Regions from separate parts of the Allobranchiibius sp. GilTou38 genome, predicted to be linked through region 3. Evidence: predicted binding sites of a transcription regulator. Region 3 holds the regulator's gene; each other region holds the start of a gene.
What was found. The regulator LexA, encoded in region 3, represses DNA repair genes until DNA is damaged. The targets are predictions, from matches to a motif close to TCGAACANNTGTTCGA.
Positions count from the first base shown of each region.

Region 1 (3,997 bases), on a different contig from region 3:
CTCGACCAGCACTACCGCACCGAATGGGAGTACACCCCCGAGCTGCTCGCTGCGGCCGAGCAGCGGCTCGAGCGTTGGCGGGCCGCGGTGACCCGCGGTGCGGATGAAGGCGCCGAGGTGCTCGTCGACGGCATTCGTCGCGCGCTCTGCGACGACCTGGACGCGCCGCGTGCACTGCAGCTGATCGACGAATGGTGCACGGCGGCCACTGCAGACGGCGCTTCGCCGGCGGTGGCGCGGGCCATCGACGCGCTGCTCGGCATCGCCCTCTGACCTGCTCGTATCCCGCCCGGGCCTACGTGCTCTGCGCTCCCCGCTTGCTTTCACCCTGACGGCGTTCGCGTTCGTTGACGGTCTTTGAACGCCGTCGACGAACGTGAACGCCGTCAGCGTCATGCCGCGCCTTGTCCCTGGTGGCCGGGTCGCTGGGGCATGAGTCCGGGGGTGAGGTCCCAGGTGACGCCGGTGGCGGTGACCTGAGCTGTGAGCAGGTCGCGGTGCACGATGGTGTGGTGCCTGGCGCACAGCAGTGCGGCGTTGCTCAGGGTGGTCTGTCCGCCGGCCCACCAGGGCCTCACATGGTGGGCATCGCACCAGTCCGGCGGTCGGTCGCAACCGGGGAAGGTGCAGCCTTCATCGCGGTGGATGATCGCGGTGCGCAACCCGCCGGTGAAGAGGCGTTTCGCCCGGCCGAGGTCCAATGGTTCGGACTCACCACCCAGGACGGCGGGGATGAGGTCGGCGTCACAGGCCAATCGCCGTAGGGTCCCGGCGTCGAGCAGGTCACCGTTGATCGTCCGCCCGATCCCAGGTAGGTGACTGGGTGGATCATCACCGCTGCCAGATTCGAGCTTCCCCGCCGCGTGCAACTGGTCGATGAGGGTCTGGTGGTCCAGGGTGATCACGATCTTGGCCGACCCGCCGACGGTGCCGGTGTGGTGGGAGCGGTCCCCGTCCAGTAGTCGGGCCGCCACCTCGGCGAGCTCGGTCAGTGCGTCCGCACGCCGCTTGCCTGCGGTGCGAGCGTCGCGCTCGGCCACCGGTGACGCCGACTCGTCGGCGCAGGAAGCTGGTGCGGGGGCGGCCAGGGCCTGGATGGCGTGTTTGATGACCGCCGCGTGCCCGGTGGAGAGGTCTGCGGTCAACCGGGTCAGTCCGTTGGGCAGGTCGGCCCAGGTCAACGTCTCACACGCCTGCTGGTGCTCCTCCTGCGCGACCAACACCTCGGGGGCAAACCGGCCGATGATCCGCGCCGACAGGTCCCGCAACGTGCGGGTCCCGGTGTGCGACAACGCCAGGTACCAGCACAGCACCTCATCCCGATCCGCACCGGGGATCACCGGCAACACCTTCGGGACCTCCCGCAACGCCACCCGCGCACAGTGCACCGTGACCACCCCCGCGGCCAACGCGTCCGCCACCACCCGGTTGCGCGGGTCGGCGCACCCCGTGGCGACCGAGCCGATCCGGCGGAAGACAGCCGGCTCGGCTGTCACGGGCGCACCCGCCATACCGGCGGCGTTGGATTCGGCGACACACGCACCGACCCATCCGCCCGCATCGGTCGCAGTGGAGTTCGCGACCACTCCGCGGGTGACCGCCTCGGTCGTGGCGACCGCCGCCAAGGACTCCGCACGTGAGCCCAACCCGACCATCGTCGCGACGAACCCACCCAGCTCCGCCTCACCGAGTTGGTACAACGCACCGGGCCACCCCTGCAGATCCGTCACCAACTCGGCCAACCGAGCCAGCAGTGCAGCCGCAGCACCCGGCCCGGCTGGCACCAGCCCTGAAGCGGGCGGAAGCGGTGCATCAGGCACCCGTGAGATCCCCTCGACACTCATCCGCGCCCACCCCCTCCCCGGTTGCCTGGCGGGCCTGCGATGTACGTCTTATCGTACGCGCGTTCGAAGTGCGACACAAGGGCAAATCGACCGAATAGTCATATTTGCCAGTAGTATTCGCGTCAGACTTATCCACATCCTCCTCGTGGCCGAGCAGTTTTCCACACCCGAGAACGTGCACCTTGCGGCCCAGCGGATCTGGTCAATCGAGTCACGGTGACACCCGCCATCGAGATGGTCAGGCTGCCTATGTAACGTCCGACCACATGATGATCGAAGTGCAGGCAGCGTCCGGTCCGGCCGAGGCATGGGTGTCCACGCCGGACGGGGGCGGCACCCACCCCGGCGTGCTCTTCTACATGGACGCCATCGGCCTGAGACCGCGGTTGCACGAGATGGCCGACCGGATCGCCTCATGGGGATACGTCGCCCTGGTGCCGAACGTCTTCTACCGCGACGGTACGGCCGCGCAGACGTCACCCGCCGGGGAGCTCGACTCCGATGAGGCCCGCACCGCGTTCTTCGAGAAGGCGATGCCTCGCGTGCACGGGCTCATTCCCGACCAGTCGCGCCCGGACACCGACGCGTGGCTCGATGCACTGACATCCCGGGACGACGTGAGCACCCCGGTGGGCGTCGTCGGTTACTGCATGGGCGCACGTCTCGCCGTCCGCGCCGCCGGCGACCACCCCGACCTGGTCGCCGCGTGCGCGGGATTCCACGGCGGGGGACTGGTGACCGAGGACGCGGACAGCCCGCACGCCAGCCTGTCGACGGCGCGCGCGGAGTTCGTCTTCGGGCACGCGGACAACGACCGTTCGATGACGCCGGACAACGTGCGCACTCTCGGCGAGGCGCTGGACGAGGCACACCTCACCGCGAGCAACGAGGTCTACACCGGCGCGCCGCACGGCTACTCGATGTCCGACACGGCGGCCTACGACCACGAGGCCACGGAGCGGTCGTTCAGCGAACTGCGCGCCGTGCTGGACCGCACCCTGCGCTGAGGCGCTCCGAGCCGTCGGCGCGACACGCCGAGGTGTCCTCGACACCGGCTGCTCGCGGCGGATGGCGTCCGTGGGAGAGCCGCAGGATGCCGTGCGTACGTTCGCGGGCGCCAATCCGGCAGGCTGGCCTCTACGAACCACGGGCGACCACCGCGACTGCTGCCCGGCCCACGGCGGCAGCGCGGCGGTCCGCCCACGTGCACGTCATCGCGTCTCGCCCGTCGAAGGATGATCATGAAGCTCCGCAGCACGGCGATCGTCGTCCTGGCCGCCGCACCCCTCGTGCTCACCGGGTGCGGAAGCTCCTCCACGAGCGGTACGTCGCCCACCACGACCTCCGCTTCGTCGACCTCGAAATCGACGACCCCGTCCACGCCATCGACGAGTTCGTCGTCGTCCAGTTCGGCAGATTCGATGGCAGGGATGTCGATGGCGCCGGGGCAGACCATGGGGGCGACGCCGCCGAAGAAGGCACTGATGGTGTGCGGTGGCGATGTGCCGACCAACATCAGGGATTCACTCAAGCTGAGTGCGACCCCCAAGGGCACCGGCAAGTGGGCGGACAACCTCTTCACCTGCACGTACCCCCTGGCCGACGGCAACCTGGTCCTGCGGGTCAAGCAGTCCACGAACGACGCGACGGCTCGCGCCTATTTCGACTCCCGCAAGGCCGCCGCGGCGAAGGCGTCCACTCTGAGCGGTCTCGCGTCGCTGGGTCTCCCCGCGTACGAGACGGCCGGCGGGACTGCATCGTTCGTGCGGGACAACCTCACGCTCGAGGTCGACGCGACCGCCATGAAGTCGGTGGTCGGGGTCGAGAAGACGACCCGCAAGGACTTCGCCTACACGGTGGCCTCGTTTGTGCTGGCCTGCTGGCGCGAGCACTGACCCGCCGTGTAGTCCCGGCGGTCGGCTGACTGGAGGTCGCGGCCGGCCGCCCCCCACGTGGGCCGCCCTCGAAAAGAAGGTGCGTTCGCGGGGTGGCCTCGTGTGTGATCAGAGCATGAAGGTCACGATGCACACCCCGGATGTCGACGATCTCGGCGACGCCGTTCGCTCCCTGAGGGAATGGCAGTACGACGCGAAGACCGTGCCGCTGCATCCGGGCGACCTCGGCTGGCGCTGGACCACCGGCGCCGAAGCGAC
Region 1 covers NZ_JAGEKN010000006.1:296,256-300,252, reverse strand. The annotation lists gene mshC (cysteine--1-D-myo-inosityl 2-amino-2-deoxy-alpha-D-glucopyranoside ligase) at 1-273, shown strand, start outside; gene JOB34_RS06555 (HNH endonuclease signature motif containing protein) at 393-1,844, opposite strand; gene JOB34_RS06550 (dienelactone hydrolase family protein) at 2,111-2,851, shown strand; gene JOB34_RS06545 (hypothetical protein) at 3,086-3,739, shown strand; gene JOB34_RS06540 (GNAT family N-acetyltransferase) at 3,840-3,997, shown strand, end outside.
Region 1: the regulator LexA is predicted to act here: its motif matches at 1,896-1,911, upstream of JOB34_RS06555 (HNH endonuclease signature motif containing protein).

Region 2 (3,997 bases), on a different contig from region 3:
CATCCGGCTCGTCGCCACGTCGCTGGAGGAGATGACCCGCGAGGAGTTCATCGACCTCGCGTCGCGCTCCATCGACGAGTTCTCGGTGCACAACCGCGACGACAAGGTCTGGCAGGCTTTCGCCAAGCGCGTCTACTACGTGCCCGGGTCGGCGGGTCCGCAGGGACTGGCCAAGACCGTGGCCGAAGCGGAGGCCGAGGTCACCGGCACCCTCCTGCCGCAGCGCCTGCACTACCTGAGCGTGCCGCCGAAGGCGGCGCTGGCGGTGACCCGCACGCTCGCCGAGGCGGGGTTGGCCGAGGGCAGTCGGATCGTCATGGAGAAGCCGTTCGGCACCGACCTCGCGAGTGCCGTGGCGCTCAACGCCGCGGTCCACGAGTTCTTCGACGAGGACCAGGTCTTCCGCATCGACCACTTCCTCGGCAAGGAGGCGGCGCTCAACATCCTGGCGTTCCGCTTCGCTAACGGACTCTTCGAGCCGATCTGGCACCGCAACAACATCGAGCACATCCAGATCGACGTGCCGGAGACCCTCGGCCTGGAACAGCGGGCGTCCTTCTACGAGGGCACCGGCGCCTACCGGGACATGGTCGTGACCCACCTCTTCCAGGTGCTGGCGTTCACTGCCATGGAGCCACCGACCGCGCTACTGCCCCAGGCGATCACCGAGGAGAAGAACAAGGTCTTCCGGTCGATGCAGCCGATCAACCCCAACGACGTCGTACGTGGCCAGTACCAGGGCTACCGCGACGAGAAGGGCGTCGCTCCGGAGTCGGAGACCGAGACGTTCATCGCCCTGAAGGCCTACATCGACAACTGGCGGTGGGCCGGCGTCCCGTTCTATCTGCGCACCGGCAAGAAGCTGTCCGAGGGCCAGCGGATCATCTCGGTCGCGTTCAAGGAACCGCCGAAGTCGATGTTCCCGTCCGGTTCCGGGGTCGGACAGAACGGCCCGGACCACCTGACCTTTGACCTCGCGGACAAGGCCAAGCTCTCGCTGTCGTTCTACGGCAAGCGACCCGGACCCGGCTTCCGCCTCGACAAGCTCTCGATGCAGTTCGCCTACCAGGACACCAGCTGGGCCGGGTCGGTGCTGGAGGCCTACGAGCGGCTCATCTACGACGCGATCCGAGGTGACCACACGCTGTTCACCTCGGCCGAGGGCATCGAGCGGCTGTGGGAGATCTCCGAACCCCTGCTCGACAACCCGCCGCCGGTGCGGCCCTACGCGCTCGGCTCATGGGGTCCGAATCAGATCCACCAGCTCATCGCCCCGCGAGCCTGGCGGCTTCCCTTCGAGCGCAAATGGCGTGCGCCTGCTCGCGATTGAGCTGCGCACACGAGGAGCGGCCGGTCGGGGATCACCCCGACCGGCCGTTCTCATCCGCCGGTCAGTGGCGGACGCGCCACGCGTGGGTGTGCGCCTGGTGGGCGTCCTGCGCCAAGGGGTAGTCGTAGCCCAACGCGTCGAGCATCGGCTGCGGTTGCGGCGCCTCGCTGGTCGGGAGCGGCTGGTCGCTCAGCAGTCCGGCGGTGGCGGTCGTCGCGGCGTAGTCGACGTAGTAGCTGATGATGCCGTTGTCTACCTCGCACGCGGTGTCCGCGGCCACGGTGCGGGCGTGCGGGTTCACCTTGACCAGGTTGACGAAGTAGTTCAGGTACTTGTCGCAGGTCGCCACGTCGGTGGACGACGCGCGCTTGCTGACGGAATGCTCGTAGGACCAGACGTTCTCGGAATCGACCGTCTTCACGCCGTTGAGCAGGTCGGACAGCCGGTTGGAGGTGTCGACGTAGATGTCGGTGGAGGCGACCGGGTTGCCCGTCTTCGACGTGTACGCCGTGAGATAGGTCCACTGCGCGCCGCGTACGGGATAGCAGTTGAAGCGCAGCTCCGGGCCCTGGAAATCCGAGTCCTGGGTGCCCGGCAGGAGGGTCGCGGTCGCGGAAGCCTTGGTAACCTGGCCGACCTCCCACTTGGCGTGCGACTCGCAGTCGCTGCGCGACCAGAAGTGCGCCTGGCGGCTGGTGCCGTGCAGGAAGATCGAGCCCGCAGGGTGGGCGGCAGCATGGGCGGGTGCGGCCGCCAGGGTGATGCCGGTACCGGCGAGCGCGGTCGCACCTGCGACCGCCGCGAGCGTCTTCAGCATGAGGTGATCCTTATCGGGAGACGGCGTGAGCGACCGCTCACGATCGGATCATAGGAGTCGCACACGGCTCGGTGCCCGCGTTGACACGGTTGTTCATCTGCTTCTCGCCGGACGTTCGCGGCGTACGGCGGGTGCCCGGAGGTCATATGCCTGGTGGCCGGGAGAACACCCCCGGCCACCCCACGCGTGCGGTCCCCTCTTTGCTGAGGGTGTGAGCACGGGCCCTCAGCAGCTGACGACGCCGACGACTGCCGGTACGCCGATAGTCGGGTTGAGCGGTACGTAGGACCATCCATCTCAGACCTAACTTCGGCTGATTTTCAGACCTAGGACCCGCCCTAGAACCCCTTCGCGGAACTCCGTCATCGATCGCGGTCGATCAGCGATCCACCATCCGCGAGAGATGTCCGCGCTGGGTGTGGACAACCCCGAAAAGTGTCACCGCGACGCGGGGGGATGTGGATAACTCAAGCTCGAATCGTGAACATCGGCAGTAGTTTTCGTGGTTCGATCTCTTGTGCAATGCATCGAACAAGCGTATGATTCAGGATAGACGGCAAGGGGCGCCGTCATCAGCGCAGGAGGGGCCATGGCGCAGTCGACGACCGACATCCATGGGCCTGCTGCGCCGGGTACAGGTGACCGGTTGATGGCTCTGCTGGGCGAGTTCGCTGCCGGGCTGGAGGAGTGGCCGGACGCTCTGTGGCAGTTGGACGAAGCGGCGCTGGGTGAGGTGGTCGGGAGCATGCTGCGGATCACGGCTCGTGCGGAGAATGTTGCGGCGCTGGCCACGGCGGATGCCCTGAGCCGTGGCACGGTGGCGAACTCCACGGCGACCGGGGCACCCGCCTGGGTGGCTCGGCAGGCGACCGGTGTGGACCCGACCGTGGTGCGCCGGGTCGGGGTGGTGGGCGTGGACTGTGCGGATCCGCGCAATCAGGTCGTGGTCGACTCGCTGGCCGATGGGTCGGCCAGCGTGCCGGTGGCCGCTGCCGCGTTACGCCAGGTCCCGCTGATCCTGCCGCAACTGCCGACCGCCGACCGGGATGACCTGCTGGGCCGGTACCTGTCCTTGTCGGACTACGGGGCACGCACGTTGCGGGAGTTGACCACCCGGATCCTGGGGCAATACGCCCCGCAGCAACTCGTACGCGATGAGGAGCGCCAGCAGGAGTGCGAATCAGTCTTCTGGGCCGACCTGCCCAGTGGGCTGACCCGGTTCGTCGCCGAACTGTCCGGCGCACACGCCGCGGTCGTGAAGCACGCCCTGCGCGCCTTGTCCGCACCCACGCCAGAGACCGGAGAAGGTGCACCAGAGCGTGACACCCGCACCCCGGCCAAGCGCCGCGCGGACGCCCTGGTGCAACTGGTCGACACCGCAGCCGGGGTGTTGGACGGCACCGCCCCGCGGCCGGTCGGAGAGTTCGGCGGAACCACCAAGATCCTTGTCACCCTCGACTACAACACTCTGCACGAGGGGCTCCGAGACGCCGGCCGGCTCGGTCACCCCAGCGAACACAGTTCAAACGACGGCAGATCCGCACCGACCTACCTTCCCGGCATCGGACGCACCACCGACGGCGAGCACCTCGACGCCGGCACCCTGCGACGACTCGCGTGCGACGCCGACCTCATCCCCGCAGTCCTCGGCACCGAGTCCGAACCGTTGGACATTGGCCGCGCGAAACGCCTGTTCACCGGCGGCCTGCGGACCGCGATCATCCACCGCGATAAGCACTGCACCTTCGCCGGCTGTGACCGGCCACCGGACTGGTGCGACGCACATCATGTACGGCCCTGGTGGGCCGGCGGCGAAACGAACCTCGGCAACGCAGCACTGCTCTGCGCCC
Region 2 covers NZ_JAGEKN010000005.1:151,895-155,891, forward strand. The annotation lists gene zwf (glucose-6-phosphate dehydrogenase) at 1-1,330, shown strand, start outside; gene JOB34_RS04145 (hypothetical protein) at 1,392-2,147, opposite strand; gene JOB34_RS04150 (HNH endonuclease signature motif containing protein) at 2,797-3,997, shown strand, end outside.
Region 2: the regulator LexA is predicted to act here: its motif matches at 2,675-2,690, upstream of JOB34_RS04150 (HNH endonuclease signature motif containing protein).

Region 3 (3,997 bases):
GCGGGTGGCCCCACCGGACTTGATGGTGCCCGCGGACGCGTCGGCGCCGCGCATGAAGGAGACCGGACCGCTGGCGGTGCCGCCGCTGGACAGCAACTCCTTGGAGGAGCGGATCCGCGAGAGGTTGAGGCCGGCGCCCGAACCGCCCTTGAAGATGAACCCCTCCTCCTTGTACCAGTTGAGGATCGAGTCCATCGAGTCGTCGACCGACAGGATGAAGCACGCCGAGACCTGCTGCGGGCTCTTGGTGCCCACGTTGAACCACACCGGGGAGTTGAAGCTGAACACCTGGTGCAGCAGCGCCCAGGTCAGTTCGTGCTCGAAGATCTCCGCGTCCTCGTCGCTCGCGAAGTAGCCGCTGTCGCGCCCGCCCTTGACGTAGGTCAGGACGACACGGTCGATCAGCTGCTTGAGGCTGGTCTCACGCACCGCGGTGCCGAGCGCCCCGCGGAAGTACTTGGTCGTCACGATGGTGGAGGCGTTGAGAGACCAGAAGTCCGGGAAGAGGACACCGCGCTGCTCGAAGATCGTCGCGCCGGTCTTCCAGTTCTGCTGCACGACGTCGCGCTGCTCCCAGGTCACCTCGTCGTACGGGTGGACGCCGGGCGTGGTGAAGATGCGCTCGATGTGCACCCCACGGTCTGCGCGGGCGGCGTCGGCGCGGGCGCCGGTGGTCTCGGTCATGCTGTTCCTCCGTGTGACGTGGTGAGCTGGGCTGCTGATGCGGGTGGTGCTGGTGATGCTGTGGGGCCTTGCGGTACGCGCACGGGTTACTGCTGCAGCACCCGGCGCATGGGATGACCGGGTATCAGTGATCCTCCCCGCCACCACTGACAACGGGGTCGTCGGCGGCGTACGAGGGGCCGAGCACCTGACGCTCGGCGCGAAGCAGCGCGATCGCCGCCTCGAAGTCGCCCAGGTCGTCGAAGGCCTGGTAGACGGAGGCGAATCGCAGGTAGGCGACCTCGTCGAGGGCACGCAACGGGCCGAGGATCGCCAGACCGACGTCGTGGGCGTCGATCTCGGCCAGTCCCTGCATCCGGATGGTCTCCTCCACCTGCTGGGACAGCAGCGCCAGGTCGTCCTCGGAGACCGGGCGGCCCTGGCACGCCTTGCGCACCCCGACGAGCACCTTCTGGCGGCTGAACGGCTCGCTGGCGCCGGACCGCTTCACGACGGTCAGGCTCGTGGTCTCCATGGTGGAGAAGCGCTTGCCGCAGCTGGGGCACTGGCGGCGCCGTTTGATGCAGGTGCCGTCCTCGCTCGAGCGGGAGTCGACGACGCGACTGTCCTCGTGCCGGCAGAACGGGCAGTGCATGCGGTCTCCCTCACCCTCGACGATCGGCTCACACCGATCTCTCGCCGTCCACGCCGTAGCCCCGCCGAACGAGCCGCCCACCTGTGGGTAACTCGTGGACAACCGGGGGATATCCGCGCTGTGCCTTGGGATAACCCGGGTCGACCTGGGGACTACATGTGGACGACTTACATCGATGTAACTACTAGATGTAGGGATCGTATTCCGGTGGAGGGGGTGATGCAACCTTTAGAGACTGCCCGGTTTGCGCGGGGTCGTTCGTGCTGGTCAGAGGGCCGCCGAGGGCGAGACGGAGGCGGTGTCGGCCCTGCTACGGGGCGCCAGAAGGCGCGCGGCCGGACTCAGCGAGGCAGGCGCAGTTGCTCGCCGGCGAACACCTGCAGGGTGTTCAGTCGATTGGCGGCCTGCACCCGCTGCACCGCATTGCCGATCGGCAGCTGGGGGTAGGCGTGGTGGGCGACCGAGGACAGGGTCTGGCCCGACTGGACGACCACGGTGTCGTAGCGCTGCGCGGACCCGCCGCCCACTGCGGCACGGGCTCCCGCCACTCCCCCGACGAGACATAGGAGGAGAGCGCACAGCGTGATCAGCAGGCGACCGCGACGAGTGATGTGCATCGTCGGCGCAGGTGCATCCACGAGCACGGGCAGATCAGGGACCGCGCGCAGGTGGCCGCGACGGATGGACGCGGGCGCCGTACGTCGCGATGCGCCGGGACGACCCGGCAGGGCAGGGGTGGCGGGAGTGACCCAGCTGGGAACAGCGGTGACGGCACTCATGAGATCCTCCGATAACTCGTCGATCGTACGTGTGTGCGATCGATCATCTGTCTGATGTCTAGCACGCGCGTTCGAGAAAATCCAGACACGCCCCGAACAGATGTTTGGAAAGTGTGTCCGACTCTCGTAATCTCGTGCTCACCTGCAGAACTGAAACACCGACCACCGACAGCCCCTGCTCATCAGCTGTGAATCCGCGGAACGACGCCGAATACGGCGACTCATCGGCCCCGGGGGCGCAGCCGCACGGACACCTGGGGCGGGCGGTGACAGCACGATCCACTCGGAGAGGGACGGACGAAGACCATGGCCAAGGTGCACCAGATGCCCGAGCGCGACGACGACGGTTTGACCACCCGACAGCGGCGCGTGCTGGAGGTCATCCGCAACTCCGTGGACCGGCGCGGTTACCCGCCGAGCCTGCGGGAGATCGGCGAGGCCGTCGGCCTGACCAGCCCCAGCTCCGTCGCTCACCAGCTGTCGATGCTCGAGCGCAAGGGCTACCTGCGCCGCGACCCTAACCGGCCGCGCGCCATCGAGGTCATCTCACCGGACCAGGACAAGGACCAGCGCGGCTACCGGGGCGGGTCCAGCGTCACCAACGCGCCGGACGGTGACCTGAGCGTCGAGGACGAGACCGGCATCGGCGACCGGCGACCCAGTGCGTCGTACGTCCCGGTCGTCGGACGGATCGCCGCGGGCGGTCCGATCCTGGCCGACGAGGTCGTCGAGGACGTCTTCCCGCTGCCCAAGCAGATCGTCGGCGAGGGCGACCTCTTCCTGCTGAAGGTCGTCGGAGACTCGATGATCGACGCCGCGATCTGCGACGGCGACTGGGTCGTGGTGCGTCAGCAACCGACCGCGACCAACGGCGACATCGTCGCGGCGATGCTCGACAACGAGGCGACCGTCAAGACCTTCAAGCGCACCGGGGGCAAGGTCTGGCTGATGCCGCACAACACGGCGTACGACCCGATCGACGGCGACGACGCCGTGGTGCTGGGCAAGGTCACGGCGGTGCTGCGCAGGGTCTGAGCGACCCCGGGCGCCCGGCGCTCCTCAGGCGCGCTGGGCGCCCGGTGCGCCCACGGCCGGCGCTCCCAGTCGGTCCGCCAGCGCCGTCAGGGTGCTGCCCAGCGGCGCCTCGATCTTCAGGTCGGTCTCGCCGTCCCCGCGGGTCCATCCGTCGTTGATCACGATCACGGGCACGCCGATGCGGGCGGCGCGGCGCACGAACCGGTAACCGGACATCACCGCGAGCGACGACCCCAGGACCAGCAGCGCCGACGCCTCCTCGACGAGGCCGAAGCACTGCTCCACCAACGGTTTCGGCACTGATTCGCCGAACATCACGACGTCCGGTTTCAGCAGGTCCGAACCGCACACCGGACAGTCGGCCGTGACGAACGCGCGCACGATCGCCTCGGGCAGCGCGACGTCGCCGTCGGGCCGGACCGCGCCTCCGATCGCGCGGTCGAATCCGGGGTTGGCGTCGCGCAACCAGTCGTCCATGTCATCGCGGCGATGCGTGCTCGAGCAGGCCATGCAGACCACCCGCTCCAGGTTGCCGTGCAGCTCGAGCACCTCGCTCGCGCCGGCCGCCTGATGTAGCCCATCGACGTTCTGGGTGATGACGCTCGTCAGGGTGCCGGCGGCGAGCAGCCTGGCGACCGCGCGGTGGCCGTCATTCGGTCGGGCAGCCGCAAAGCGTGGCCACCCGACGTAGGAACGTGCCCAATACCGCTGCCGCGCTTCATGACTGGCGCGTAGCTCGGACACTGTCATCGGCTGCACCCGACGTACGCCGCGGGCGTCACGGTAACTCGGCAGACCCGATTCGGTGGACAGGCCGGCTCCGGTCAGGGCGACCAGCCCGCCATCCGCCAGGTAGCTCGCCAGT
Region 3 covers NZ_JAGEKN010000001.1:17,920-21,916, reverse strand. The annotation lists gene JOB34_RS00080 (vitamin B12-dependent ribonucleotide reductase) at 1-684, opposite strand, end outside; gene nrdR (transcriptional regulator NrdR) at 809-1,318, opposite strand; gene JOB34_RS00070 (hypothetical protein) at 1,660-2,097, opposite strand; gene lexA (transcriptional repressor LexA) at 2,404-3,132, shown strand; gene JOB34_RS00060 (NAD-dependent protein deacetylase) at 3,157-3,997, opposite strand, start outside.

Region 4 (3,997 bases), on a different contig from region 3:
GTTGGCTGAGGCGGCCGATGTCATGTCGACCAACCCCGCCACACTTCAGTTGCGCTACCTGCAGACGCTGCTCGAGATCGGCAGCAACAACAGCAACTCGGTCGTGATCCCCCTGCCGATCGACCTGATCCAGGGTGTGCTCGGCGGCTTGAAGCCGAGCGCCGACGCTTCCGACAAGGTCGCCGAGGCCAAGAAGGCTGCTGACGCGATCCTCGCGGAGAGCCGGGTTGCGGGCGACGCACAGCCGGAGATGGACGCGGTCGTCAGCCCGTCCTGAGGGTTCACGGCGCACCTCGGTCGTGCCGCACGCTGACGGCGTACGCGTTCGTTGACGGCGTTCGAACTCCGTCAACGAACGCGTACGCCGTCAGCGTCATGCAGCGGGTCGCTGGCCGGGTTGAGTCGGCATCAGTCCCGGGGTGAGGTCCCAGGCGACGCCGGTGAGTGTGACGGTGGCGGTCAGTAGGTCGCGGTGCACGATGGTGTGGTGTCTGGCGCAGAGCAGTGCTCCGTTGGTCAGGGTTGTCTCGCCGCCGGCCCACCAGGGCCTCACATGATGCGCGTCGCACCAGTCCGGTGGCCGGTCGCAGCCAGGGAAGGTGCAGTGCTGGTCGCGGTGGATGATCGCGGTGCGTAGTCCTCCGGTGAAGAGGCGTTTCGCTCGCCCGACGTCCAGGGGTTCGGACTTGCTGCCGAGGACGATGGGGATCAGATCCGCGTCGCACGCCATCCGTCGCAGAGTGCCGGCGTCGAGGTACTCGCCATCAGTGGTGCGCCCGATTCCCGGCAAGTACGTCGGCGCCGACGCTGTGTCGTGCGAGGTTTTTTCGTCTAGACGCTCGAGCCGGCCGGCTATCTGGAGGCCCTCGTACAAGGTCGCGTAGTCCATCGTGACGAGGATCTTGGCGGTGCCGCCGAACTCTCCGACCGGCCGCGGGCTGGTGCCGTCCAGCACACCGGCGGCGGTGTCGACCAGTCGCACCAGGGCGTCCGCACGGCGCTTGGCCGGGGTCCGCATGTCACGCTCGGGTGCACTGCTCCCGGTTTCCAGCAGCACCGCAGGATCCTCGCTGGTGCTCGTCGGGGACCCTTCTGGCGCAGTCGGAGTCTCAGGCGAGGGTGCGGAGAGCGCGCGCAGGGCGCGCTTCACCACCGCAGCGTGACCACCGGACAGTTCGGCGACGAAGCGGGTCAGCCCACTGGGTAGGTCGGCCCAGAAGACGGATTCACAGTCCTGCTGACGCTCCTCGTCCCGCACGAGCTGCTGCGGCGCGAACTCCCCCAAGATGCGGGTGGTCAACTCCCGCAACGTGCGTGCCCCGTAGTCCGACAACGACAGGTACTGTCCCAACAGGTCATCCCGGTCCGCGGTCGGCAGCTGCGGCAGGATCAACGGCACCTGCCGTAATGCGGCAGCAGCCACCGGCACACTCGCCGACCCGGTCGCCAACGCCTCAACAACCACCTGATTGGCCGAATCCGCGCAGTCCACCCCCACCAAACCCACCCGGCGCACCACCGCGGGTTCGACACCGGCTGCCTGACGGGCGACCCACGCTGGAGCACCCGTCGCCGTGGAGTTCGCCACGGTCCCCCGACTCAGCGCATCCGCGGTCGCCAGCGCCGCAACATTCTCCGCACGAGCCGTGATCCGCAGCATCCCCCCGACCACTTCACCCAGCGCCGCTTCATCCAACTGCCACAGAGCACCCGGCCATTCGTCCAACGTGGTCGTGAACTCGCCCAGCAGTTCCATCAACCGAGCCCCGGTCCCGGGCGCCGCGGACCGCTGCGTGTCGGTCGTCGACTGCGCCATGGCCCCTCCTGCGCTGGTGACAGCACCCCTGGCCATCTACCCTGAATCATACGTGTGTTCGATCATCGACGCAAGAGCAAATCTAACGAATATCCCTGCTAATAAGAATGATTCGAGCCGCAACCATCCACATCCCCCGGTGTCGGTGTTGCCATTCCAGCAGTTGTCCACACATCAGAATCGCTTCTGATGCCGACACGAACAGCTATGGGATGGGCGTGCGCCGGGATTTCGTCCAGGGCTAATCAACTGCGCTACCGATGGGCCCGCTGGCACGCCTCGGTGCAGTTTCGCTCGCACGTCACCGTGCTCGGTCTCGTCGTCGTAACGCTCCTTGCGTGACCGCACCGAGATGCGGAAAGGATGTGCAACGGCAGTGCTTCGGCGCCGGGGTGCCGCTGCACGCGATGTGCCTGCAACTAGTTTTCAAAGGTTGCAGATAGCGGCTCCGAGGCCCTGGATCCGGGGTGGTGAGGTCATCGGCGGCCGGCGTCTTAGGCTCGACGAATGACGACCACCCAGACGCCTCCAAGGGCCGAACAGGCTGACACGCGGCGTAGGGCCGTGGTAGCCGTCGTCCTCGACGTGGTGCTCATCGTGGCGTTCGCCGCGATCGGGCGGGCGTCGCACTCCGAGAGCCACCCCGTGCTCGAGTCCGCGGTCGTGGCGTGGCCGTTCCTGGCGGGTGCGGCAGCCGGGTGGGCGGTCGCGGTGGGTGTACGGCGGTGGGCGCCGGCGTCGCCGCGAGCAGGCGTGCCGATCTGGGTGGGGGCCGTCGTGATCGGGATGGTGCTGCGGACATTGACGGGCCGCGGGGTGGCGGTCAGCTTCGTGATCGTCGCGACGATCGTGTTGGGAGTGTTTCTGCTGGGCTGGCGTGTCATGGTTGCCGGATGGCAACGACGGATGCGCAGCTGAGAGCGACCAACTGGTCCGGGACGATCGACTACCGCTCAGGTCGGCGGATCCGACCCGCCTCCATCGAGGAGCTGCAGCGGGTTCTGCGCGAGGCGCCGGCTGCGAAGGTCACCGGCTCCGGTCACAGCTTCAACCACATCGCGGACAGCGAGCACGGCTGGCAGCTGGATCTGTCAGGGCTCGTGGAGCCGCCCGTCGTCAGTGACGACCGAAGCATCGTCGAGGTCAGCGGGGGGATGACGTACGGCGCGTTGGTGCCCCACCTCGCGCAGGCCGGACTGGCCCTCGCGAACCTCGCCTCCCTGCCCCACATCACGATCGCCGGGAGTGTCGCGACCGGCACGCACGGCTCGGGGGTCTGCCGGCCCGGGTTGGCGAGCTCCGTGCAGGCGGTGCAGCTGCTGAGTGCTGACGGCGAGGTGCGGTGGTTCGACCGCTCGGACTCGCGCTTCCCCGCGCTCGTGGTGTCGCTGGGCGCGCTCGGGGTCGTCACCCGGCTTCGGCTGTCGGTCGAGCCGGCGTACCAGGTGCGGCAGGACACCTTCGTCGGACTGCCCTGGTCGCAGCTGACGGCCGGGCTGGGCGCCATCCTGGAATCGGCCTACAGCGTCAGCGTCTTCGGGCGGTGGATCGGGGCGGGCCCCGACCACATCGTCCTGAAGAGCCGCCTCGACGAGGTGACGGGCACTCCCGCCGTGCCCGGCGCCGAATGGATCAAGGACACCCGTCATCCCTCGTGGGGCTCGGGAGAGACGAACGAGAAGGTGACCGAGCAGGGCGGCGTCCCGGGCCTCTGGTCGGATCGGCTGCCGCACTTCCGGATGGGCTTCACGCCGAGCTCGGGGGCCGAGATCCAGTCCGAGTTCTTCGTGCCGGCGGCACACGGAGCCGCGGCCGCCGACGCGCTGCTGCAGATCGGCGAGCGCATCGCCCCGGTGACCATCGTGTCTGAGATCCGCGCGGTCGCGGCCGACGCGCAATGGCTCGCCCCGACGTACGACCGCGACAGCGTCGTCTTCCACTTCACCTGGCGGCCGGACACGGCCGCAGCGTCGGCCGCCGTCGACCTCGTACAGCAGGCCCTCGCACCGTTCGACCCGCGCCCGCACTGGGGCAAGCTCTTCACCTACCCGGGGCGGCTCGACGCGGCGTATCCGCGCCTGGACGACTTCGACGCCGTACGCCGTGAGTTCGACCCGGCCGGCCGCTTCCTCAACGACTTCCTGCGCCGTCACGTCGTGCCGGCGTGAAGCTCAGGGTGTG
Region 4 covers NZ_JAGEKN010000006.1:229,055-233,051, reverse strand. The annotation lists gene JOB34_RS06220 (slipin family protein) at 1-277, shown strand, start outside; gene JOB34_RS06215 (HNH endonuclease signature motif containing protein) at 374-1,816, opposite strand; gene JOB34_RS06210 (DUF3054 domain-containing protein) at 2,324-2,734, shown strand; gene JOB34_RS06205 (FAD-binding protein) at 2,710-3,984, shown strand; gene JOB34_RS06200 (hypothetical protein) at 3,988-3,997, opposite strand, start outside.
Region 4: the regulator LexA is predicted to act here: its motif matches at 1,863-1,878, upstream of JOB34_RS06215 (HNH endonuclease signature motif containing protein).